Regions from separate parts of the Streptomyces albidicamelliae genome, predicted to be linked through region 4. Evidence: riboswitches for the same ligand, from Rfam matches in the RefSeq annotation. Region 4 holds a riboswitch; each other region holds the start of a gene.
The links. A riboswitch is a leader RNA that binds a small molecule or an ion and turns the genes downstream of it on or off. The one in region 4 is predicted to bind cyclic di-AMP.
Positions count from the first base shown of each region.

Region 1: another riboswitch for cyclic di-AMP. It lies ahead of N8I86_RS18790 (M23 family metallopeptidase); the one in region 4 lies ahead of N8I86_RS06940 (C40 family peptidase).
Region 2: another riboswitch for cyclic di-AMP. It lies ahead of N8I86_RS17355 (transglycosylase SLT domain-containing protein); the one in region 4 lies ahead of N8I86_RS06940 (C40 family peptidase).
Region 3: another riboswitch for cyclic di-AMP. It lies ahead of N8I86_RS31475 (M23 family metallopeptidase); the one in region 4 lies ahead of N8I86_RS06940 (C40 family peptidase).

Region 1 covers NZ_CP106795.1:4,083,293-4,089,004, reverse strand. Annotated here, with positions in the region: tRNA gene N8I86_RS18820 (tRNA-Lys) at 66-138, shown strand; gene N8I86_RS18815 (TetR/AcrR family transcriptional regulator) at 243-827, opposite strand; gene N8I86_RS18810 (GTP cyclohydrolase II) at 922-1,587, opposite strand; gene N8I86_RS18805 (MarR family winged helix-turn-helix transcriptional regulator) at 1,670-2,230, opposite strand; gene N8I86_RS18800 (dihydrofolate reductase family protein) at 2,308-3,441, shown strand; tRNA gene N8I86_RS18795 (tRNA-Met) at 3,532-3,605, shown strand; cyclic di-AMP (ydaO/yuaA leader) riboswitch at 3,908-4,075, shown strand; gene N8I86_RS18790 (M23 family metallopeptidase) at 4,085-5,131, shown strand; gene N8I86_RS18785 (aldo/keto reductase) at 5,199-5,712, shown strand, end outside.
Region 2 covers NZ_CP106795.1:3,766,894-3,772,605, reverse strand. Annotated here, with positions in the region: gene N8I86_RS17375 (M56 family metallopeptidase) at 1-102, opposite strand, end outside; gene fahA (fumarylacetoacetase) at 339-1,556, opposite strand; gene N8I86_RS17360 (HAD family hydrolase) at 1,983-2,795, shown strand; gene N8I86_RS17355 (transglycosylase SLT domain-containing protein) at 2,984-3,472, opposite strand; cyclic di-AMP (ydaO/yuaA leader) riboswitch at 3,476-3,659, opposite strand; gene N8I86_RS17350 (polyprenyl synthetase family protein) at 4,421-5,431, shown strand.
Region 3 covers NZ_CP106795.1:6,957,859-6,963,570, reverse strand. Annotated here, with positions in the region: gene helR (RNA polymerase recycling motor ATPase HelR) at 1-1,002, shown strand, start outside; gene N8I86_RS31485 (TetR/AcrR family transcriptional regulator) at 1,127-1,741, shown strand; gene N8I86_RS31480 (SGNH/GDSL hydrolase family protein) at 1,853-2,638, opposite strand; gene N8I86_RS31475 (M23 family metallopeptidase) at 2,849-3,808, opposite strand; cyclic di-AMP (ydaO/yuaA leader) riboswitch at 3,813-3,968, opposite strand; gene N8I86_RS31470 (alpha-galactosidase) at 4,279-5,712, opposite strand, start outside.
Region 4 covers NZ_CP106795.1:1,482,791-1,488,502, forward strand. Annotated here, with positions in the region: gene N8I86_RS06930 (ATP-dependent Clp protease proteolytic subunit) at 70-705, shown strand; gene N8I86_RS06935 (hypothetical protein) at 713-1,021, shown strand; cyclic di-AMP (ydaO/yuaA leader) riboswitch at 1,439-1,592, shown strand; gene N8I86_RS06940 (C40 family peptidase) at 1,596-2,078, shown strand; gene N8I86_RS06945 (ATP-binding protein) at 2,306-2,764, opposite strand; gene N8I86_RS06950 (helix-turn-helix domain-containing protein) at 2,977-3,837, shown strand; gene N8I86_RS06955 (DUF397 domain-containing protein) at 3,847-4,071, shown strand; gene N8I86_RS06960 (8-amino-7-oxononanoate synthase) at 4,139-5,266, opposite strand; gene bioB (biotin synthase BioB) at 5,415-5,712, shown strand, end outside.

The sequences.
Region 1 (5,712 bases), 2.6 Mb from region 4:
GGGTCGCCGATACCCGATCGGAGACCCGGCCTCGTCCGGCTATGCTCGGACGAGCAACATCGCCAGGGCCCTTAGCTCAATTGGCAGAGCAGTGGACTTTTAATCCATTGGTTGTGGGTTCGAGTCCCACAGGGCCTACGGTCCGCAGGCGGGCTTCATGCCCTCTGGCCTGCGACGCGGCGCCCGGTTCGGCTTCGGCCGTCCGGGCGCCGCGTTGTGTTCCGGGCGCGGGCGAGGCCGCGTCAGGGCGCCGTACTCCGGACGATCCGCTCGACCGCCGCCGCCACCAGTTCCTCCCGCTCCGCCTCGGTGAGGACGTCGGGCAGGGTGAGCTGCTCGACGATCAGCCAGTTCAGGGCGAGATAGAGCAGTTTGACGGCCGTCGCGTCGCCGGGCAGGCCGGAGGCCTCGTGGTACGCGACATTGGCGTCGAGGTCCGCGCGGACGCGCTCGGTGAGGACCGCGCGCAGTTCCGGGCGCCGGGTGGCCTCCAGGCGGAGCTCCAGTAGCGCGAGGTAGCCGGTGCGGAAGGAGGCGACCCGGCCGACGAGTTCGCGCATCAGCCGCGTGTACGTCGCCCGGTCGCGGCCGGCGTCGCGCTGGCGGGCGAGGGTCGCCTCGTCGGGCTGGAGCCGCTCGTAGACGCGGGCGCCGGCCTGGGTGAGCAGGTCGTCCCGGCTGGAGAAGTAGTTGGACGCCGTACCGACGGGCACGGCGGCCGCGGCGTCCACGGCGCGGAAGGTCAGCCCACGGGCGCCGTCCCGGGCCAGTACCTCGATCGCCGCGTCCACGAGCGCGGCGCGCCGCTGGTCGTTCCGTCTCACCACGGGTCACGGCTCCCTGCAGTACGCGCTGACACCACTGCGGGCAGAGTACTGCACCTGCAGTTGTCCGTGGCTTCTCGGGCCCGTCCGGCCCGGCTCATCCCGCCGGGCTCAGCTCGTTCCGCTCGTTCCGCTCGTTCCGCTCGTGCAGTTCGGCCAGGGGCAGCGTGTGCTGGGTCTGCAGGACCTTGGCGCGGAGGTAGCGGACGTTGTGGGCCGTGGTGAAGACACCCGTCGGCACCCGGTCGCGGACGACGGCGCCGAGGGCGCGCAACTGCCCGGCCTTGTCGGGGTTGTTGGACAGCAGGTCCAGTTCCCCGATGCCGAGGGCGGCGAGCATCTGCGCGGCGGCCGTGTAGTCGCGGGCGTCCTCCGGGAGGCCGAGGGCGGCGTTCGCCTCGTAGGTGTCGAGGCCCTGGTCCTGGAGGGCGTAGGCGTCGAGCTTGTTGTAGAGGCCGATGCCGCGTCCCTCCTGGCGGAGGTAGAGCAGGACGCCGCCGCGCTCGGCGATGCGCTCGACGGCCTCGCGCAGCTGGGGGCCGCAGTCGCAGCGGGACGAACCGAAGACGTCGCCGGTCAGGCACTCGGAGTGCAGGCGCACCAGCGGGACCGGGCCGGGGTCGCCGAGGACGACGGCGACGTGCTCCTGGCCGTCGGTGAGCCCGTGGAAGGTGACGAGCTCCGCGTCGGTGCTGTAGCCGTCGGGGAAGCGCAGCGGCACCCGGACGCGGGCGCGCGGGGTGGCGGCGGGGGTGTCGGGCATACGGGCCTCCGGTGTCGTCCCGTCTGTTTCAGATTTGAAGCAGACGCTCGGCCGGGACCCTATCGCATGCTTCAAAGTTAAATCAACGACCTTCGGGGGCGCGTCCCGCCGGCGGCTCCGGCTGGGCTCCCGAGCAGGGCGAGGACCGCCGACGCCACGGCACGTCCTCGGTGGTCGGCCGCTCGTCGTCCGCCCCCTGGAGCCCGCGCGCGATCCCCGTGCAGATCTCCTCCAGCTGCCCCACCTGCTCCGGCGTGAGCCGGTCGAAGAGGGTGGCGCGCACCGTGTCGACGTGCCCCGGTGCCGTACGCTCCAGCACGGCCGTCCCCGCGTCGGTCAGCACCGCGAGACTGCTGCGCTTGTCCCAGGGGCAGTCCTCCCGGCGCACCAGTCCGTCCCGCTCCAGCCGCGTCACCACGTACGTCAGCCTGCTGCGGGTGATCTTCAGCGTCTCGGCGAGGTCGGTCATGCGCAGCCGCCGCTCGGGCGCCTCGGAGAGGTTGGCCAGCACCGAGTAGAACAGGTGGGGCATGCCGCCCTCCTGCTGGAGCTGACGGTCGATCGCGTCCTCCAGGAGGCGGGAGGCGGCCATGTAGGCGCGCCAGGCGCGCTGCTCCTCGGGGGTGAGCCAGCGGGTCGTCATGCTGTCAGTGTAAGTTTGTTTCAAAGTTGAACCAAGATCCGGTGAGGTGCGCCGGGTCACCGTGAGGGAGTACGCCGATGCCCCTGCCGTACGTACTGCTGTCCGCCGCCGTCTCCCTCGACGGCTACCTGGACGACACCGGCCCCGATCGGCTGCTGCTCTCCAGCCCGGCCGACTTCGACCGGGTCGACGCGGTGCGGGCCTCCGTCGACGCCATCCTGATCGGCGCCGGCACCATTCGCGCCGACAACCCGCGGCTGCTGGTCAACTCCGCCGAGCGCCGCGCCGCCCGGGTGGCGTCCGGCCGGCCCGCCTACCCCCTGAAGGTGACGGTCACCGCCACCGGCGACCTCGACCCCGGGGCCCACTTCTGGCACACCGGCGGCGAGAAGCTGGTCTGCACGACCGACAAGGGCGCCGAAGTGGCCTCCCGCCTCCTCGGGGACACCGCGGACGTCGTCGCGCTCGGCGCCGACCTCGACTGGCGGGCCCTGCTGGAGCACCTGCACGACGTGCGCGGGGTCGAACGCCTCATGGTCGAGGGCGGCGGCCGGGTGCACACCCAGCTCCTGACGCAGGGCCTCGCCGACGAACTCCAGCTGGTCCTCGCCCCGCTCCTGGTCGGCGACCCGGCGGCCCCGCGGCTGTTCGGCCCCGGGGAGTACCAGGGCGGACGGCTCCGTCTGGTCGAGACCCGCCGGATCGAGGACGTCGTCCTCATGCGGTACGAGCCCACCGCCCCCGGCGCCGGCCCGGTCCCCACCGCCGCCGACCGCCGCTGGCTGCGCACCGCCTGTGAGCTCGCCGCCCAGTGCCCGCCCTCGGAGACGGCGTTCAGCGTCGGCGCGGTCGTGGTCGCCGCCGACGGCACCGAGCTCGCCCGCGGTCACTCCCGGGAGGGCGGCGACCCCGTGGTCCACGCGGAGGAGGCGGCCCTGGCCAGGATCGACCCGGCCGACCCGGCACTGCCCGGCGCCACCGTCTACAGCAGCCTGGAACCCTGCGCCCGCCGCGCCTCCCGCCCCGCCCCCTGTGCCGAGCTGATCCTGCGGTCCGGGGCGCGCCGGGTGGTCACCGCCTGGCGGGAGCCGGACACCTTCGTGGCCGGGGCCGACGGCACGGGCGTCCTGCGCGACGGCGGGGCCGAGGTCGTCGTGCTCCCGGAGTTCGAGGCGCTCGCCAAGGCCCCGAACGCCCACCTGACGGCCTGACCGGCCCCGCCCCGCGGCACGCCGGAAAGGGGCCCCGGGAAACCGATTGGCTCATGGTCCCGTGCATGACGTATGCTGAAGACACAACGACGCGGGGTGGAGCAGCTCGGTAGCTCGCTGGGCTCATAACCCAGAGGTCGCAGGTTCAAATCCTGTCCCCGCTACTGAAGGCTCAGGGCCGGGATCCAGTTCATGGATTCCGGCCCTGAGTGTTTCCCGGGCCCGGTCCGGGCACCGTTCACCGACAGTGATCGGACGAGCGCCGAGCGCAGGGCATCTGAGTCACCATCAAAACTTCTGTGACTCCTGAATCGCGGCCAACTCGCCCGGTTTGCAAGGATGGCAGCGCTTAAGTCCACGGCGGAAAAGGTTAATGATCAAGCCGAACGGCTTGGAAAGTGCCCCGCGGGTCTATTAACGTTCGATAACGCAGCGCGGTCGTCCCAGCCGTCACCCGCGACGGCTCCGTGCGCACGCGCCGAATCCCGTAAGGGAACCGGGGAACCACCACCCTGGGGTGAATCACGCGGCTGCCTGGGTGAACTCCCTTGAGTCCACGCCGGGTATACGCGCGTAGGAGACCTTCCTGCTCCGAACCCGTCAGCTAACCCGGTAGGCGGAGGAAGGAAAGGAGCGCGCCCGCGTGGCGTCCAACCGGCCTGCCCCAGAAGTCCCGTTCATACCGGCTCAAGCCGAGAGCGAGACCTTCGGTTACGCCTCCTACCGTGCCGAGGAGGGCCCCTGGGAGGAGTGGAACCCCACCGAGGAGTCCCTCACCCCGGTCCGCGGGCGGCACCGCGTGGCCAAGCAGCGCGGCGGGTTCGCCCGCAGCTCCACCGTCCTCGGCGTCGGCGTGATCGCTGCGGTCGGCGCGGGCGGGATGGCCAGCGCCAACACCGGCAAGCCGCCGGTCTCCATCTCCCTGCCGGACCTGCCGAACGTCGGCTCCCTCTTCGACGACGGTTCCGCCAAGACCTCCGAGGCCACCGGGCTCAGCGACGTCGGGGTGACCTCCGCCGGCAGCGAGCAGGACACCGACGCGGGCGAGGCCCTGCGCAGCCGGATCATGGCCCAGGCCGAGCAGCAGAAGGGCCAGGCCGAGAGCAAGGCCACCGCCGCCAGGCTCGCCACCGCCGAGAAGCTGACCGCCGACGCGGCCGCGAAGGCGGAGAAGGAAGCCGCCGCCAAGGCCGCCGCCGCGAAGGAGAAGGCCGAGGCCGCGGCCGCCAAGGCGCAGGCCGAGGCCAAGAAGGCGGCCGAGGAGAAGCGGCTGGCCGAACTGGCCAAGCAGTACACCCTGCCGACGTCCTCGTACACGATCACCTCGACGTTCGGCCAGGCCGGCTCGATGTGGTCCTCCGGGTACCACACCGGCCTCGACTTCGCGGCCCCCACGGGCACCCTCATCAAGGCCATCCACAGCGGCACGATCACGCAGGCGGGCTGGGCCGGCTCCTACGGCTACCGCACGGTCCTGACCCTGGACGACGGCACCGAGCTGTGGTTCTGCCACCAGTCCTCGATCAGCGTCTCCGTCGGCCAGAAGGTCTCCACCGGCGAGCTCATCGGCCGGGTCGGCGCGACCGGCAACGTCACCGGCCCGCACCTCCACCTGGAGGTCCACCCGGGCGGCGACGCCACGGGCATCGACCCCATGGCCTGGCTGCGGGGCAAGGGCCTCACCCCCTGACACCCTTTCGCGGGAACCCGGCGCCGACGGCGGAAGAGATCATTCGCCGTCGGCGTTGACTTGGACCATGACTTCTCTGCGCACACTCGGTTCCTCCGACCTCGAGGTCTTCCCCCTCTCCCTCGGCGGCAACGTCTTCGGCTGGACCGCCGACGAGCAGACCTCCTTCGCCGTGCTCGACGCCTACGCCGCCGCGGGCGGCAACTTCGTCGACACCGCCGACAGCTACAGCGCCTGGGTGGAGGGCAACTCCGGCGGCGAGTCCGAGACGATCATCGGTAAGTGGGTCAAGGCCCGCGGCAACCGCGACGACGTCGTCATCGCCACCAAGGTCAGCCAGCACCCCGAGTACCAGGGCCTGTCCGCGGCCACCATCAAGGCCGCCGCCGACGCCTCCCTGCGCCGTCTCGGCACCGACCGCATCGACCTCTACTACACGCACTTCGACAAGCCCGAGGTGCCGGTCGAGGAGATCATCGGCGCGCTGGACGAGCTGGTGAGGGCGGGCAAGGTCCGGCACATCGCCGCCTCCAACATCAGCCCCGAGCGGCTGCGGGCCTCCCTGGACTTCTCCGACCGCG
Region 2 (5,712 bases), 2.3 Mb from region 4:
CACGGGATCCCGCTCGGTCCAGGCTGCCCGCGTCAGCGCGCGCGGGATGGGCACGGCGGCCGTCAGAGCGACGACGCTCAGCAGGAGCAGGCAGACGGTCATGCCGGGGCTCCGGTTCCTGGTCGGAGAGGGGTGCGGGTCTCGGTGGTACGGAGAGCGCGGCGCGCGGCGGCGCGCCGCCTGTGGTGCGTGTCCCCGTCAGTATGACGAAGAAGGGCGGCAGGAGTCAGGCCCTCGGACAGCCTGCCGCACCTCTTCCGCAGCGGGCCCGGGCGTCCGCGCCCGGGCCGCGAAGTCCCGCGTTCCCCGGCATGCCGGGCACGGGCTCAGGTGGTGGCTCAGCCCGACACGACGCGCCCGCTGACCTCGCCCAGGGCGACGCGCCGACCGTCGGGACCCGGGGCCCACGCCGACATCGTCACCACGTCGCCGTCCTCCAGGAAGGCCCTCTTGCCGTCGGGGAGCTCCAGCGGGTCGCGGCCGTTCCACGTCAGCTCCAGCAGCGAACCCCGCTGGGCCTCCTCGGGACCGCTGACCGTGCCGGAGCCGTACAGGTCGCCGGTGCGCAGCGAGGCGCCGTTCACCGTCATGTGGGCGAGCTGCTGCGCGGCGGTCCAGTACATGGTCGAGAAGGGCGGCTCCGACACCACGTGGCCGTTGATGGCGACGGAGATCCGCAGGTCGTAGCCGCCGGGCTCGATGTCCGGCGCCGAGTCGTCCAGGTACGGCAGCAGCGGGTACGTGCGCTCCGGGGGCGCCACGCGCGCGTGGTCCAGCGCTTCCAGCGGCGTGATCCAGGCCGACACCGAGGTGGCGAAGGACTTGCCGAGGAACGGGCCGAGGGGGACGTACTCCCAGGCCTGGATGTCGCGCGCGGACCAGTCGTTCAGCAGGCACAGCCCGAAGACGTGCTCGCGGAAGTCGCCGAGCGCGACCGGCCGGCCCAGTTCGGAGGGCGCGCCCACGACGAAGCCGACCTCCGCCTCGATGTCCAGCCGGATCGACGGGCCGAAGACGGGGGCGGGGTCACCGGGGCCCTTGCGCTGGCCGGACGGCCGGATGACGTCGGTGCCCGAGACGACGACCGTGCCGGAGCGGCCGTGGTAGCCGATCGGCAGGTGCTTCCAGTTGGGGGTGATGGAGTCCTCGGCGTCCGGACGGAAGATGTGGCCGACGTTCCGGGCGTGGTTCTCCGAGGCGTAGAAGTCGACGTAGTCGGCCACCTGGAAGGGCAGGTGGAGGGTGACCGTCGACAGGGGGTGGAACAGCGGCTCGATCGTCGGCCGGTGCGCGGACGACGTCACCCACTCCGTCAGGGCGCGCCGCACGTCGGACCAGGTCGCGCGCCCGGCGGCGAGCAGCGCGTCGAGGGTGGGCTGCGCCAGCAGCGAGTGGTGCGGCGAGCCGAGCGCGGCGGCCGCGGCGCCCGCGTCGAGCACGTGGTCCCCGAGCCGGACGCCGACCCTGCGCTCCGTGCTGCCGGAGGGCGAGAACACGCCGTAGGGAAGGTTGTGCGGGCCGAAGGGGTCGCCCTCGGGGACGTCGAAGGGGGGCATGGGGGTACTGCCTCACTCTCATCCGAGCCATGCATGGCGATGCGTTCCATGTGGTCGCGCCACACGTTACGGCTGAGATGCGTGTCTTGGGCAGTGCCTCTCGCAGCTCTTGGGACTGTGCCTCCCGCAGCTCCGGTCGCGCTGAGGCGCCGCACGCCCAGGCTCGGCCCCGGCTGTGTCTTCTCGGTGCCCGGCCCGGACCTCACCGGGGCTTCCGGCGGCGTCCTCGTACGGCGGTCCGGTGATGCGCTTCGCGCGCGGCACGGAGATCGCCTGCCCGCGCCTGGCGGAGCACCCGGCGCGCGGCACGGCTGAGGTGTGCCTCGGCCATCGATGGTGCGGGGTACGCCACTTGGGGCCGAGCAGCACGTAAGTACGTGGCGAGAGAGGTGAGTCGGCGGGGCGCGGTGTCCGTATTCTCTGATCATGGCACCCACCCCGGCATATGCACTGATCGCCACCGACCTGGACGGGACGTTGTTGCGCGGCGACGACACCGTCTCCGACCGGTCGCTCGCCGCGCTCGCGCGGGTGGCGCGAGCGGGCGCCCGGCATCTGGTGGTGACGGGCCGGCCGGCTCCGCGGGTACGACCGCTGCTGGCGAACCTCGGCTGCACCGGGCTCGCGGTGTGCGGACAGGGTGCTCAGGTCTACGACGCCGCGGCGGACCGCCTGCTGTGGTCGGTCCGGCTGGACCGGGAGCTGGCCGAGACCGCGCTCGGCAAGATCGAGGCGGAGGTGGGCCCGGTGTTCGCGGCCGTCGACCAGGACGGGGTGGACGGGCTCACCCTCATCGAGCCCGGCTATCTGATGCCGCATCCCACGCTGCCCGCCCTCCGGGTGGGCCGGCGCGACGACCTGTGGTGCGAGCCCATCAGCAAGGTCCTGCTGCGCCACGCCACCCTGTGCGACGACGAGTTGGCGGCGGTCGCGCGCGCGGCGGTCGGCTCGCTGGCGACCGTCACCATGTCCGGGCCGGGCACCGTGGAGCTCCAGCCGCGCGGGGTGACCAAGGCGTCCGGGCTCGCGCTGGCCGCCGAGCGGCTCGGCGTGGGCCCGGAACGCGCGCTGGCCTTCGGGGACATGCCCAATGACATCCCGATGTTCGACTGGGCCGCGCGGGGCGTGGCCATGGCCAACGCGCACCCCGAACTCAAGGCGGTGGCCGACGAGGTCACCGAGTCGAACGAGGACGACGGCGTGGCCGTCGTCCTCGAAGGACTCTTCCCGGCCGGGTGACCGGCCCTTCGGCACCGCTCCGTTCGGCCGGAGGCCGGTGCGCGCCGGTCCGTCAGGTGCCGGTGCGCTCCGGTCCGCCGGGCGTCGGGTGCGGATGCCGGACGGGTTCCGGTCCGCCGCCGGTGCGCGCCGGGCACGTCCGCCGGAACGTGCCCGGTGCGTCCGCCGGTACGGGCCGGACCCGTCCGTCAGTACGCGCCGAAGACGTTGTCGATCGAGCCGTACCGCGCGGCCGCGTAGTTGCAGGCGGCGGTGATGTTCGCGACCGGGTCGTAGGGGTCGAAGGAGGTGCCGACGACGTGGTAGGTCGCGAAGGTCGGGTCGATGACCTGGAGGAGGCCCTTGGACGGGGTGCCCTTGACGGCGTTCGAGTCCCAGAGGTTGATGGCGTTGGGGTTGCCGGAGGACTCCCGCATGACGTTGCGGTAGATGCCGTTGTAGGTGCCCGGGATCTTCTTCTCGGCCATGATCGCGAGGGATTCGCGGATCCAGCCGTCGAGGTTGTTCGGGTACCCGGCGGGGGTGGTGGAGACCGTCGTGGCGGTGGTGGGGGCCGCGGCGGCGCTCGTGGCGCCGACGAGCGGCAGGGCGAGGACGGCGGCGCCGGTCCCGAGGACGGCCAGGGTGCGGACGAGGCGGTTGTTCCGGGTGCGGCGGGGCTGAGCGGCAGCAGGCATGGGGAAGTTCCTCTCCGTCGCCTGCGAGGTGAGCTGTCGGGTTCGGGCGGGGAGGTGCCCGGCCGTGCCCTGGGGAGGCACGGCTTCACCCCAGCCGTTCCGGTGCGACGTGTGCCGACCGGTACGGCGATGACTTACCTGGGTCCCCCGCTCCTGCCGTACGAAATGAGTTCGTCGATGGGTTACGCGGGCGGCGGCAGGATTAGGCGTCCGCCCGACGGCCCGGAACGTATGCGAGAGCACATGTCGGGAACAAGTACCGGATTCACACAACACCCTATTTGACCTTGGTCTGTGGCTTTTGAGACGCTTGATCCTTTGCGGTTGCCAACTCTCAACTCGCCAGTAGGGCAAGGGGAGAAGGGGGTGTCGGTGGGTGAGGGTGGTTCCTCCGCCCGAGTGAGCCAACTCACGAAATAGCAAAATAATGCAAATCAGACATGAGGGATTCAGGTGATTTACGGCTGAGGCGGCATTTGGCGGAACCCGTGACGTGGCGCCGGTCGTTGTGGTGGTGGCCGCGGCACGTGAAGAGGCGAAGTGCGGCGACGAGGGGAAGGGGGTGCCCGGATGGACGACGGGGGTCGTTGCCCGCCCGATGTGCCCGTTGTGTCCGTTGCGTCCGAGTGGGTTGCCGCTCCCGGCGCGCCCCCGGCGTACTCCAGGGGTGGTCGCGTGGCACTCGAAGGTGCTCGCGGGGTGGCGTCGGTATTACTCCGCTCACGTCGCGGTTCGCGACAAAGTGCACGGATTCCTGTTAAGTCGATAAATATCCGTTCTTACCAACCGATCAAAACCATACCGGTCATGATCCGATACCGCCCAGGCTGGACCGGTGGGCGCTATCGGTGATCGAAAGAGGACCGGATACGCTGACTTGAGTGATGGCAGCGACCTATCGACAAACCGCGTAAGCGCCAGCAGACACCAGCAGACAGGAGACCCCTCGTGACCGTCGTCGGGCCGTTCGGGCTGAGCGTGCGGGACCAGGCTCTGGAAGCCGATGTCCAGGCCGGATTGACGGCTGTCGAGGAAGGCTTGCTCGAGGCCACCAAGAGCGAGGTCCCGTTCATCACGGAGGCCGCGCAGCACCTCGTACGAGCCGGTGGGAAGCGGTTCCGTCCGCTGCTCGTGATGCTCGCGTCCCAGTTCGGCGACCCCTACGCACCGGGGATCGTGCCCTCGGCCGTCGTCGTGGAGCTGACCCACCTCGCCACGCTGTACCACGACGACGTGATGGACGAGGCGGCCGTGCGCCGTGGCGTGGACAGCGCCAATACCCGCTGGGGCAACTCCGTCGCGGTCCTGACCGGCGACTTCCTGTTCGCCCGGGCCTCCCAGATCCTCGCCGACCTCGGCCCCGAGGCGGTCCGGGTGCAGGCCCTCGCGTTCGAGCGGCTGGTCACGGGCCAGATCCTGGAGACGGCCGGTCCCACGGACGGCCGCGACCCGGTCGATCACTACCTGGACGTACTCGGCGGCAAGACGGGCTCGCTGGTCGCGGTCTCCTGCCGGTTCGGCGCGATGATGTCCGGCGCCGACGAGACGATCGTCGACGTGCTCACCCAGTACGGCGAGCGGCTCGGGGTCGCCTTCCAGCTCGCGGACGACGTCCTGGACATCGCCTCCGACTCCCACGAGTCCGGCAAGACCCCGGGCACCGACCTGCGCGAAGGCATCGCGACGCTGCCCGTGCTCCGGCTGCGCGAGCGGGCCGCCCGGCTCGGACTGGCCGAGGACATCGCGCTGTGCGAGCTGCTGGACTCCGACCTCAGCGACGACGCCCGGCACGCCGAGGCGCTGGCCGCGCTGCGTGCCCACCCCGCGCTGGAGCAGGCCCGCCAGGACACGATCCGCTACGCGAAGGAGGCGCGGGCCGCGCTGGCGCCGCTGCGCGAGTGCGATGCCAAGGCGGCGCTGATCGAGCTGTGCGACGCGGTGGTGCACCGCGCCGGCTAGTCCGGCCGGGCATGGGGAACGGCGCCTGCGGAGCGGCCGCCGGCCCCGCGGAACGGCGCCCTCGGAAGGGCGTCCATAGAACGGCGCCCACGGAAGGGTGCCGACAGAGCGGCGCCCTCGGAGCGGCACCCTGGACGGTCCCTCCCCCAGGGAAAGCGGTGCCGACCCCTACGGGTAGGGGGAGACGCCGCCCCCACGTGTCATACCGCAGGCGTACACCGAGTTGCTGCCGCAGTCTGACGCTTCCTCACGGCCGATTTGGTCAGATGGACACCACGGAA
Region 3 (5,712 bases), 5.5 Mb from region 4:
GCCCTGCACGGCGCGTGGCCGCTGCTCGAAGCGGCGGACGTCGTCGGTGACCTGTGGTCGGTGCCCGCCTACCTGCGGCTGTGCGCCCCCTGGCTCGGCCCGGACGACGTACGGAGGTTGCGGCGTGCGGAGGCGCAGGCCTGGACCGTGTCCGACCTCCCGCTGCTGGACGCCGCGCGGCAGCGGCTCGGCGATCCGGACGCGGCCCGGCGCGGGCAGCGGCACAGGGCCGTGCTGGACGCGCAGCGCGAGCGGATGGCGCAGGTCGTCGACAACCTGATCGACGCCGCGTCCGCCTCCGGCGCCGACGGTGACGACGGCGAGGGCCTGGTGCGGATGCTGCGCGGTCAGGACGCCGCGGTCAGCCTGGTCGACGAGTCCGAACTGCCCACGGCCGGCCGTGACCCGCTCGCCGGCCCGTTCGCGCACATCGTCGTGGACGAGGCGCAGGAACTGACCGACGCGGAGTGGCAGATGCTGCTGTCGCGGTGCCCGTCGCGGAGTCTCACCATCGTCGGGGACCGCGCCCAGGCCCGGCACGGCTTCACGGAGTCGTGGCGGGAACGGCTGGCGCGGGTCGGGCTTGACCGGGTCGACGTGGCCTCCCTGAGCATCAACTACCGCACGCCCGAAGAGGTCATGGCGGAGGCGGAGCCGGTCATCCGGGCCGCGCTCCCGGACGCCAACGTGCCGACCTCCGTCCGCGGCAGCGGTGTTCCCGTCGTGCACGGGGCCGCCTCGGAGCTGGAGTCGGTCCTCGACGGCTGGCTCGCCGCACATGACGACGGGATCGCCTGCGTCATCGGCGCTCCCTCGTTCCGGGCGACGCCCCGCGTCCGCTCGCTGACCCCGGAGCTGTCGAAGGGGCTGGAGTTCGACCTGGTGGTCCTCGTCGACCCGGAGGCGTTCGGCGCGGGGATCGAGGGGGCGGTGGACCGCTATGTCGCCATGACCCGGGCGACGCAGCGGCTCGTGGTCCTCACGAGCGGCCCGGCGGACTAGCCCCTGCCCCCTGCGTGCGCGTACGGCGGCCCGATGGCCGGAACGGCACCGGCGAGCGGGCCCACCTGGAGCGCGGTCACCCTACCGGGCGGGCTCCGAGCAGCCCGCCCGGTAGGGTGACCGCGTGGCGAGAGTGCGGTTGAGCGTGGCCGAGCGGCGGGTGGAACTGCTGCGGGCCGCCATCGAGCAGATCGAGGCGCGGGGCGTGGCGGCGGTGCGGATCGCCGACGTGGCCGCGGCGCTCGGGGTGAGCAACGCGCTGGTGCTGTACCACTTCTCGACCAAGGAGAAGCTGGTCGCCGCCGCGTTCACCCACGCGGCGCAGGACGACCTCGCGCACCTGCGCAAACTGCTGGGGCGGCGCACGTCGGCGCTGCGCCGGCTGCGGGCCGCGGTGCGCTGGTACGCGCCGACCGGTCAGGCCAAGGGCTGGCGGCTGTGGATCGAGGGCTGGGCCGTGGCGCTGCGCGAGCCGGCGCTGCGGGAGGTCACCCGGGACCTCGACAAGGAGTGGAAGGCCGCGCTCGTCGAGGTCATCGCCGAGGGCGTGGCGGCGGACGAGTTCGTGTGCGCCGATCCGGTCGGTACGGCGCTGCGGCTGACCGCGCTGATGGACGGGCTGGCCGTCCAGCTCACCTCGTACCCGGGCTCGGTGCCGCGGTCCCGGGCGCAGGAGTGGGTCGACGAGGCCCTGGCCCGTGAACTGGGCCTGGACCGCCAGGCGTTGGCCGGGCGCTGACGCATCGCGCCGTACCGGCCGGACGTGGTCGTGCCCCTCGCCGTGGGCCGCACGGGTCGGGGCACGAGGAACCACTCACCGGCACCGGTCACCGGCATCGGTGCCTCCGGGTCAGGCCACGGAGGCGATCCGGAGCTTGATGTCGTCCGGCGACAGGGGGCCCTTCGCCGTCACATGGTCGCCGGAGGACTCGCCCCGCAGCCGGCGGCCGATCCACGGCACGAGGTACTCGCGGGCCCAGTGGACGTCGTCCCGGCGGACCTCCAGGGTGCCCCGGGGCGGCAGTGGGGGCCACGGCTGCTCCGGGTCGGCCGGCACGTCGAGACCGAGGGCCTGACCGGCGCGCAGGGCCACGCGCGTGTGCCCCTCGGGCGAGAGGTGGAGCCGGTCGCTGTCCCAGGCCCTGCGGTCCTGCACGGACTTGAGGGACCACAGGTCGAGCACGGGGCAGCCGTACCGGTCGGCGATGGCGCGCACGTGCCCGTTGTACGTGGCGATCTTGCCGCGCAGGTGCTTGAGCAGCGGGACGCCACGGGTGTCGAACCCGGTCGTCACCATCACCGTGCCCGCAGCCTCGGCCAGCGGGGCGAGGGCGCGCTCGAACCGCTCGGCCACCTCGTCCGGGTCGGTGCCGGGGCGGATGATGTCGTTGCCGCCGGCGCAGAAGGACACGAGGTCCGGGGCGAGTTCGACGGCCTGGGGAAGCTGGTCCGCCACGATCTGGTCCAGCAGTTTCCCCCGCACGGCGAGGTTCGTGTACTGGAAGTCGCCCTCGGGACGCCGGTCGGCGAGCAGTACCGCGAACCGGTCCGCCCAGCCCACGAACGCCCCGTCGGGACCGGGATCGCCCACGCCCTCGGTGAAGCTGTCCCCCACCGCCACGTACGACCCGATCACTGATCTGTTGTCACTCTTCGAATCGTCTGCCACGTCGGACCATGATTCACCTTCGGATGTGACCTACGCGACCGTAGGCAGGGGTTGACGAACGGTGAGATGGGACACCTTTAAAGAGTTTGCCAACCGGGAATACCGAAGGCCGGACCCGGGGATCGGGGGTCCGGCCTTCGGTGGCGTGTCAGGCAGGTGGTTCGGGTGCGGGCCGGGTCAGCCGACGGGGACGCCGTGCTCGCGGAGGTAGGCGACCGGGTCGATGTCGGAGCCGTAGTCCGGCGTCGTGCGGATCTCGAAGTGCAGGTGCGGGCCGGTCACGTTGCCGGTGGCGCCGGACAGGCCGATCTGCTGTCCCGCCGTCACGGCCTGGCCGGCCGAGACGGAGAGCTGGGAGAGGTGGCCGTACTGGGCGTAGTGGCCGTCGGCGAGCTTGATGACGACCTGGTTGCCGTAGGCGCCGCCCCAGCCGGCGGAGACGACCGTGCCCGCGCCGACGGCCTTGAGGGGCGTGCCGGTCGGTACGACGAAGTCGACGCCAGTGTGGTAGCCGCTGGACCACATGCTGCCGGCCGTGTGGTAGGCGGTGCCGATGGTGGCGCCGGCCACGGGGAGGGTGAAGCCGGCGGGGGTCGTCGTGGCGGCGGACTCCGCCGGCTTGGCCGCCGAGGCCTGCCGCGGGGCGAGGGAGGCCTTGGCGGGGGCCGGGGTCTTCGCGGGGGCCGAGGGCTTCGCGGGGGCCGGGGTCTTCGGGGTGGCCGAGGTGCGCTGCGGGGCGGCGGGCTCGGTACGGGTCCGGGTGGCCTGCTCGCCGAGCGTGAGCTTCAGGCCCGGGTGGATCAGCGCGGGATTGTCGCCGACGGCCCGGCGGTTGTCGTCGTAGAGGCGGTGCCAGCCACCGCCGACGTGCTGCCGGTCGGCGATCGTCGCGAGGCAGTCGCCGGCCTTGACGGTGTACACGCGTGCCGTCGCGTCCGCCTCGGCGGTGGACTTCTTCGCCGCGGCCGGAAGGGACTGCACGGCCTTTCCGGAGACGGCCTGCGCCGTGGGGGCGGCGTGCGCTCCGGTGGCCCCGAGGAGCGGGAGGGCCAGGGCGGCGCCACCCGTTCCGGCGACGGCGATGGAGCGGGAAAAACGCGGGGTCTTGGGACGTCGGTGCTTACCCTTCGCGGGCATGGCGCATTCCTCTCCGACGCCTGCGAGGTCAGCTGCCGGGTTCGGGCTGGAGTCGCCCGGCCGTGCGGTGCGCGGCTTCACCCCTGGCCTGTCGCGAGAACCGGGACAGGCGGTCGTGCCTGGTGGGTCCCCCGCTCCTGCCGAACACGGGTCATTTGTGCGGGAACTCCGGGCGGCGGCAGGATTCGGCGTTCCGTCCGGATTGGTGGCGAACGTAAGCGAGCGGGGAGGGCGGAAACAAGCGATCGGTTCCCGCCGTTCCCTATTCGCAAGATCGAAGGCGGGAATACCCGGTGACCCTCCGTGCATTCCCGCCCTCCGGGTCCCTTCGATTTCCCTGTAGGGCACGGGAATTACGTGGACATGCCGCGCGACATACGGTCACGATATGACGCCCCTCACAGGGAGTCCCACCACGTCCGTTTATTTGCTGGCGAGTTGGACTTGAAGTGCCAATCGGGTTGGAACGTTCAGATGCGACGGAGTCGGACAACCGTCGCATCCAGGTCACCCTTCAGCCCCGTACGCAGGCCATGGTGCAGGAGTACGGCACCTCGGTGCACTTCGCCTGATTCGCGGCATTCGTACGATCCTGCCGGGTCGAGTCCGCGCAGCCGCACCGCCGGAACCGGCTCGCCGTAGCTCTGCGCCTGAAGCCAGGCGAGGACCACCGTCTCGTCCCCGAGGACGTACTGGACGGCGCTCAGCCCGCCCGCCGGGGGCCGCAGCCGGTACAGCTCGCCCCGCTGCACGACCGGGCGGATCTCCTTGTAGAGCTCCACCCAGCCCCTGGCCTCGGCCAGCTCCTCCGCGCTCCACGCCGTGAGGTCTCCGCCGACGCCCAGCACGCCCGCCATGGCGCTGACGAATCGGAACCGCAGCGAGCTGACCCTGCCGTTGAGCTGGGTGTTCGGGCTGTCGGTGACCCAGGCGGCCATCACACGCGCGGGGTGGATCTGACTGAAGCCGTGCTGGATGGCGAGCCGGTCCAGCGGGTCGGTGTTGTCGGAGGTCCACACCTGGTCGGTACGGCTCATCACCCCGAGGTCGATCCGGCCCCCGCCGCCCGAACAGGACTCGAAGGCGACCCCCGGGTGCGCCGCGCGCAGCCGGTCCAGCAGGGCGTACAGCGCGTGGACGTGATCGATCCACAGGCGCTGCGGATACGGCTCGCCGGGCCAGCCGGCGTCGGTGAAGCAGCGGTTGAAGTCCCACTTCACGTAGTCGATCGGGGTACTGGTGAGCAGCGCGTCCAGCTGCTGCCAGAGGTGCTCCCGGACGTCCTCGCGGGCCAGGTTGAGGACGAGCTGGTTGCGCAGCTCGGTCCGCCTGCGGCCCTGCTGGTACTGCACCCAGTCGGGGTGGGCCCGGTAGAGGTCGCTGTCCTGGTTGACCATCTCGGGCTCGACCCAGATGCCGAACCGCATGCCGAGGCCGTGCACCTGGTCGGCGAGCGGCTTGAGACCGTGCGGGAAGCGGTCGGGGTTGGGGGTCCAGTCACCCAGCCCGGCGCGGTCGCCGGTGCGGGCACCGAACCAGCCGTCGTCCACCACGAAGAGCTCGCAGCCGATCTCGGCGGCGCGGCGGGCGAGGGCGGTCTGCTGCTCCTCGGAGATGTCGAAGTGGGTCGCCTCCCAGGAGTTGAAGAGCACGGGCCGGTCCCGCTCCGCGTCCGGGACGACGTACGCGCGCTGGTAGGCGTGCCAGGTGCGGCTCGCGGCGCCGAACCCGCCGTCGCTCCACAGACCGGCGAAGACCGGGGTGGTGTACGAGCCGCCGGGCTCCAGGAGCAGCAGGCCCGAGTCGTCGTATCCGGCGCCGCCGGTGATCTGGACGCGCCCGTCGGGGAGTTGGGCCACGGCTATCCGCCAGGAGCCGGACCAGCCGAGCGCGCAGCCGTAGAC
Region 4 (5,712 bases):
CGTACGTACTGTACATTCTGTACAGAAGCCGGGTCCGCGAGGGGCCACGGCATGAGGAGGGGTATGCCCATGTCCCGACCGTCCGCCCGTCACGTCCTGCCCGAGTTCACCGAGCACGTCGGCAGCGGCGCGCGCACTCTCGATCCGTACGGCAAGCTCTTCGAGGACCGGGTCGTCTTCCTCGGCACACCGGTCGACGACGCCGCGGCGAACGACGTGACGGCGCAGTTCATGTACCTCGAACACGCCGCCCCCGACCGGGACATCACGCTGTACATCAACTCCCCGGGCGGTTCCTTCGGGGCGATGACGGCGATCTACGACACGATGCGGTACGTCGGCTGCGACATCGCGACGTACTGCCTGGGGCAGGCCGTTTCCGTCGCCGCGGTGCTGCTCGCGGCCGGCACCCCCGGCAAGCGGTTCACGCTGCCGAGCGCCCGCATGGTGCTCGAACAGCCCACCCTGCCGGAGCCGGTGCGGGGGCAGCCCAGCGACCTCGCGATCCAGGCCGGGGAGTTGGCCCGGACCCGTGCACTGACGGAGACGATCCTCACGGCGCACACGGGGCGCACGGCGGAGCAGGTCCACCGGGACCTGGAGCGGGATCTGATCCTGGACGCCTCCGGGGCCCTGGCCTACGGCCTGGTGGACGGTGTCGTGCCCAGCCGCCGCGAGGTGCCCGGCGCACCGGACGCGAGGTGAGCGCCCGATGCTGCCTCCGGAACTGCCGCCGCTGCCCGCGCTGACCCGGGCGGAGGGCGAGTTGATCGACCGTTACCTGGAGGCGGCCGACCTGCTGGGACGGATCAACCCCGCGCGCGACGGTGCCACCTACCCCGGCCTGCGGGCCGCGCAGGCCCTGGTGCGCAAGGCGGCGGAGCTGCGTGACGCGCTCGCGCTGATGCACGCGCGGGGCGAGACGGAGCTGCACGGGGACACGCTGGCACGGGCCCTGCGGGTGCTGGACGGCGAGCGCCGCACCGCTCGCGTCGCGCTCCCGCCCGACGGCGTCGGCTGATCCGGACGCGCGTGGGGCCCGCGCGGGCCCGGGCGTCGACGCGCCGTTCGGGCCGGAGTTGAAACGGCCCGAACGACTGTCCGCCGACCGAGGTATATCCAGATGATTTTCTGACGCTCCCGGCTTGCGCGCGGGACCGGTCCGTGGTGCCCCGGCACGTGCTCCGCCCCAGGTCGGGGGCTACGAACGGGACTTGACGACGTCTCGAACAGAGCAATGTCCACCCGAACGGGTGAGTGGTGAGTAACGCCACAAATCCCCGATTCCATTGGGATTTTCGGACACCTGTGAGTGAAGATCCCTGTCTGACGACAAGACCCCGCCACGGCGGCGGGGCGATCCGGGCGGACGCCGAGTCCTGCCGCCGCCCGGATGACCGGTCGACAGGAGTGGATCGGCAGGAGTGGAGGACCCAAGCTAGACGGGTCGCCGGAACGGATGTTCGTCCGCTGGATGCGGACGGCCGGATGTTCCGAGCAGCCCTTGGGGTGAAGCCGCGGCAACGCGGCCGGGCAACTTCGCCAGCCCGAATCCGACAGGTCATCCTTCACAGGCGGCTGACGAAGGGTTGCGCATGTCTGCGCTCAATCGTGTCCCGTCGCTGATGGCCCGGGCCGGCACGGCCTCGGCTCTGACACTCGCCGCCGTCGGCGGCTCCATCGCGGTGCCCGGCCTCGCCACCGACGCCTCGGCCGCGACCACCGCGGCCACCGCGACGAAGGCACTGAAGATCGCGGCCTCCAAGAAGGGGGCTCCGTACCAGTACGGGGCCACCGGGCCGCGGCGCTTCGACTGCTCGGGTCTGACGCTCTACTCGTTCAAGAAGGCGGGCAAGAAGCTGCCGCGCACCGCCGCCCAGCAGTACAACAAGTCGCACCACATCTCGGCCAGGAGCCGCAAGGCAGGCGATCTGGTGTTCTTCCACTCCGGTTCCAGCGTCTACCACGTCGGCATCTACGCCGGTCACGGCAAGATCTGGCACGCGCCCAGGACCGGTGACGTGGTGCGGCTGCAGAAGATCTGGACGAAGAGCGTGTGGTACGGCCGGGTGAGCTGACCCGACGTCACGGCAGGAGCGGCCCCGGCGGCGGGTCCGCTCCTCCCATGGCCCAAGGGTCCGTCAGTGCCGCCTGGGCGCCCGCCCGGAGTCCGCGGGCGGCTCGGGGCCGGCGCACGGAGGATCAGCGCGAACAGCGGCGTCCCGGACACGGGTGTCCAGCCCCGGCCGAGGCCTCCTCGGAGGCCTCGGCCGGGGCGTCGCGGCGTTCTGGCGCCCGTGCCGGGCTACGGCTCCTGCTGCCCTCCGGCCGTCACCGGCTCGACCGGCAGCGCCCACGGCAGCTCGATGAAGACCGTCTTGCCCCCCTCACGGGTCGGGCGGACGCGGAGCTTGCCGCCGCACTCGGCGGTGAGGCAGCGGATGATGACCATGCCGCGCCCGTTGTCCTGCTGGACGGCGGCGGGCAGTCTCTTGGGGAAGCGGGGATGGCTGTCCGTGACGCCGATGCGCAGGTGCTCGTCACGGTCCAGCGCGATGTCGACCGTGAAGGTGGGTGACTGTCCGAAGGTGTGCTGTACGGCGTTGGTGGCGAGTTCGGAGACGATGAGCCGGACGGTGTCGGCCACGTCGGTGTCCGACGGAAGGCCCCACTCCGCGAGCGTCCCCACCACGTAGGTGCGGGCCGCGGCGACCGAGGCGGGATCGCTCGGCAGAGTGACGGATGCTTCCAGATGGTCTGCCATGGCGACGTCGTCCCTTTCCCACGGGACCGCAGTCCGACATGGAGCGGATGGTTCGAGTACGGTCCCGGACTGGTGCTGGTCGCCAGACTGCCATCACCGGGCCGGTCACGGGGAGCGATCCACCAAGATATGCATATATCTGTCGCCCGAAGCGGTGAACTCTGCGACGCGCAGCCGTATTCGGGCGGTCCATAAGGAGTAAGGAGGAGCCCATGCAGAACGGTCCCGCGGTGCGCCGCCGCAAACTGGGCGCCGAACTGCGCACGCTGCGTACCGGTGCGGGGCTCACGAGCGGGGAGGCGGCGCAGCTGGTCGGCTGGCACCAGTCGAAGGTGAGCCGCATCGAGACCGGCGCGAGCGGTGTGAAACCGGCCGATCTGCGGTTACTTCTGGACGCGTACGGGGTGCGGGACGGGCACTTGCGCGAGTTGCTGCTGATGCTGGCGGGGCCGGAGGAGGCCGGTGGAAGCAACCGGTGGTGGCACGCCTATCGCGGGGTGCTGCCGCCGACGTACCGGGATTTCATCAGTCTGGAGTCGCAGGCGAGCGCCATGCGCACCCTGGAGACGACGGTCGTGCCGGGGCTGCTGCAGACCGCCGAGTACGCCAGCGCGGTGACCCGGGCGGCCGTGAACGACCTGGACGAGGAGCACCTGGACGCGCTGGTGGAGGTGCGTCTGGCCAGGCAGGACGTGCTGCGTTCGCACCCGCCGCTGGAGCTCAGCGCGGTGCTCGACGAGGCGGTGCTGCGCCGCGAGGTCGGCGGTCCCGAGGTGATGGCACGGCAGCGGGAGCGGCTGGAGGAGGCGGCCCGGCTGCCCCAAGTACGGCTCCAGGTACTGCCGTTCGGCGCCGGAGCGCATGTCGGCCTCACCGGGCCTTTCGTTATCTTCTCATTTCCGAGCACTTCTGATCTGGATGTGGTTGTTGTCGACCAGTTGACGAGTAGCCTCTACCTCGAACGGAAAGAAGACCTGGTGGCCTACTCGCAGGCCTTCAAGTCCCTTCAGGACCAAGCCCTTTCACCCGAGGACTCGTTGGACTACATCGCCGGGATAGGTGACGGCGCGTAAGGAGGCACCATGACCGCTCTGCCTCGGAACGTCCCTGCCAGTACCGACCTGCACGACGTGAGCTGGCTGCGCAGCAGCCACAGCACGGGAGCCAACAACTGCGTGGAGACGGCCCGGCCGCACACCGGCCCCTGGGCCGGACTGCTCGCCGTGCGCGACTCGAAGGACCCGGCCGGACCCGCGCTGCTCTTCTCCCCCGAGAGCTGGGCGGGGTTCGTGACCACGCTCCCGTGATCCGCCAAGACCCCGCCCGCCTCTGATCACATCCCCTCGCGGCGACGCCCGGCCGTGTCACGCCGACTCATGGTCGCGTCTCGCCGATCACTCGTACAGCGCGTTCGATCTCGGCCCCGGAGAGGTCGGCCCGGGCGGTCAGCCTCAGCCGTGAGATGCCGTCGGGCACGGAAGGAGGACGGAAGCAGCCCACGGCCAGACCCGCCGTACGGCAGTCGGCCGCCCAGCGCACCGCCTGCTCCGGGGACGGTGCCCGCACGGAGACCACCGCGGCGTCCGGACGTACCGCTTCCAGGCCCGCGGCGGTCAGCCGTGCGTGCAGTTCCGAAGCCACCTCCCGGGCCCGCGCCGCGCGCTCCGGCTCCCGGACGAGCAGCCGCAGCGCGGCCAGCGCGGCACCCGCCGCCGCCGGCGCCAGACCGGTGTCGAAGATGAATGTCCGGGCCGCGTTGACCAGATGGCCGATCACCCGGGCCGGGCCGAGCACCACCCCGCCCTGGCTGCCCAGCGACTTGGACAGGGTGGCCGTCACGACCACGTCCTCGGCACCGGCCAGACCGGTCGCGTACGGCGCGCCCCGTCCGCCCTCGCCCAGCACACCGAGACCGTGGGCGTCGTCCACCACCAGGCCCGCGCCGTGCTCCCGGCACGCCGCGGCCAGTTCGGCCAGCGGCGCCTGGTCCCCGTCGACCGAGAACACGGTGTCGGAGACGACGATCGCCGTCCCCTCGTGCGTGGCCAGGGCCTTGCGCACGGCCTCGGGATCGCCGTGCCCGACGACCTGCGTCGCACCCCTGGCGAGCCGGCAGCCGTCGATGAGCGAGGCGTGGTTGCCCGCGTCGGAGACGATCAGCGAGCCGTGCGGGCCGAGCGCGGTGACCGCGGCCAGGTTGGCCGCGTAACCGGAGGAGAAGACCAGGGCCGCCTCGAATCCGCAGAAGGCGGCCAGTTCGCGCTCCAGCTCGGCGTGCAGCTCGGTGGTGCCGGTGACCAGACGTGAACCGGTGGCTCCCCCGCCCCAGGTGCGGGCGGCCCGCGCCGCGCCCTCGGTCACCTCGGGGTGGTGCGCCAGGCCCAGGTAGTCGTTGCTCGCCAGGTCCAGCAGCGGCGAGTCGGCGGGGCGCGGCCGCAGGGTCCGTACGAGTCCGGCGCGGCGGCGCGCCTGCGCCTGCTCGTCGATCCACCCGAACGCCATGAACCCCTCCGGTGCTTTTGTAGGTAGCGCACAGACCCTAGCGGGCCGTCCGGCCGCCCACTGTGTGGCGATACCCACACGGAGAACTGTCGGGCTTGTGCAAAGTCTCCTTGGCCAGGGGCGGTCCCGTAGGCCAGGATCGGACCTCATGGACCTGCTGAACACGCTGGTGGACAAGGGGCTGCGGCGCGAGCTGCCGACCCGCGAGGAAGCACTCGCCGTGCTGGCCACCTCCGACGACGACCTGCTCGATGTGGTGGCCGCGGCCGGCAAGGTGCGCCGGCACTGGTTCGGGCGCCGGGTGAAACTCAACTATCTGGTGAACCTGAAATCCGGCCTGTGCCCGGAGGACTGCTCCTACTGCTCCCAGCGGCTGGGCTCCAAGGCCGAGATCCTGAAGTACACCTGGCTCAAGCCGGACGAGGCCTCCCAGGCGGCCGCCGCCG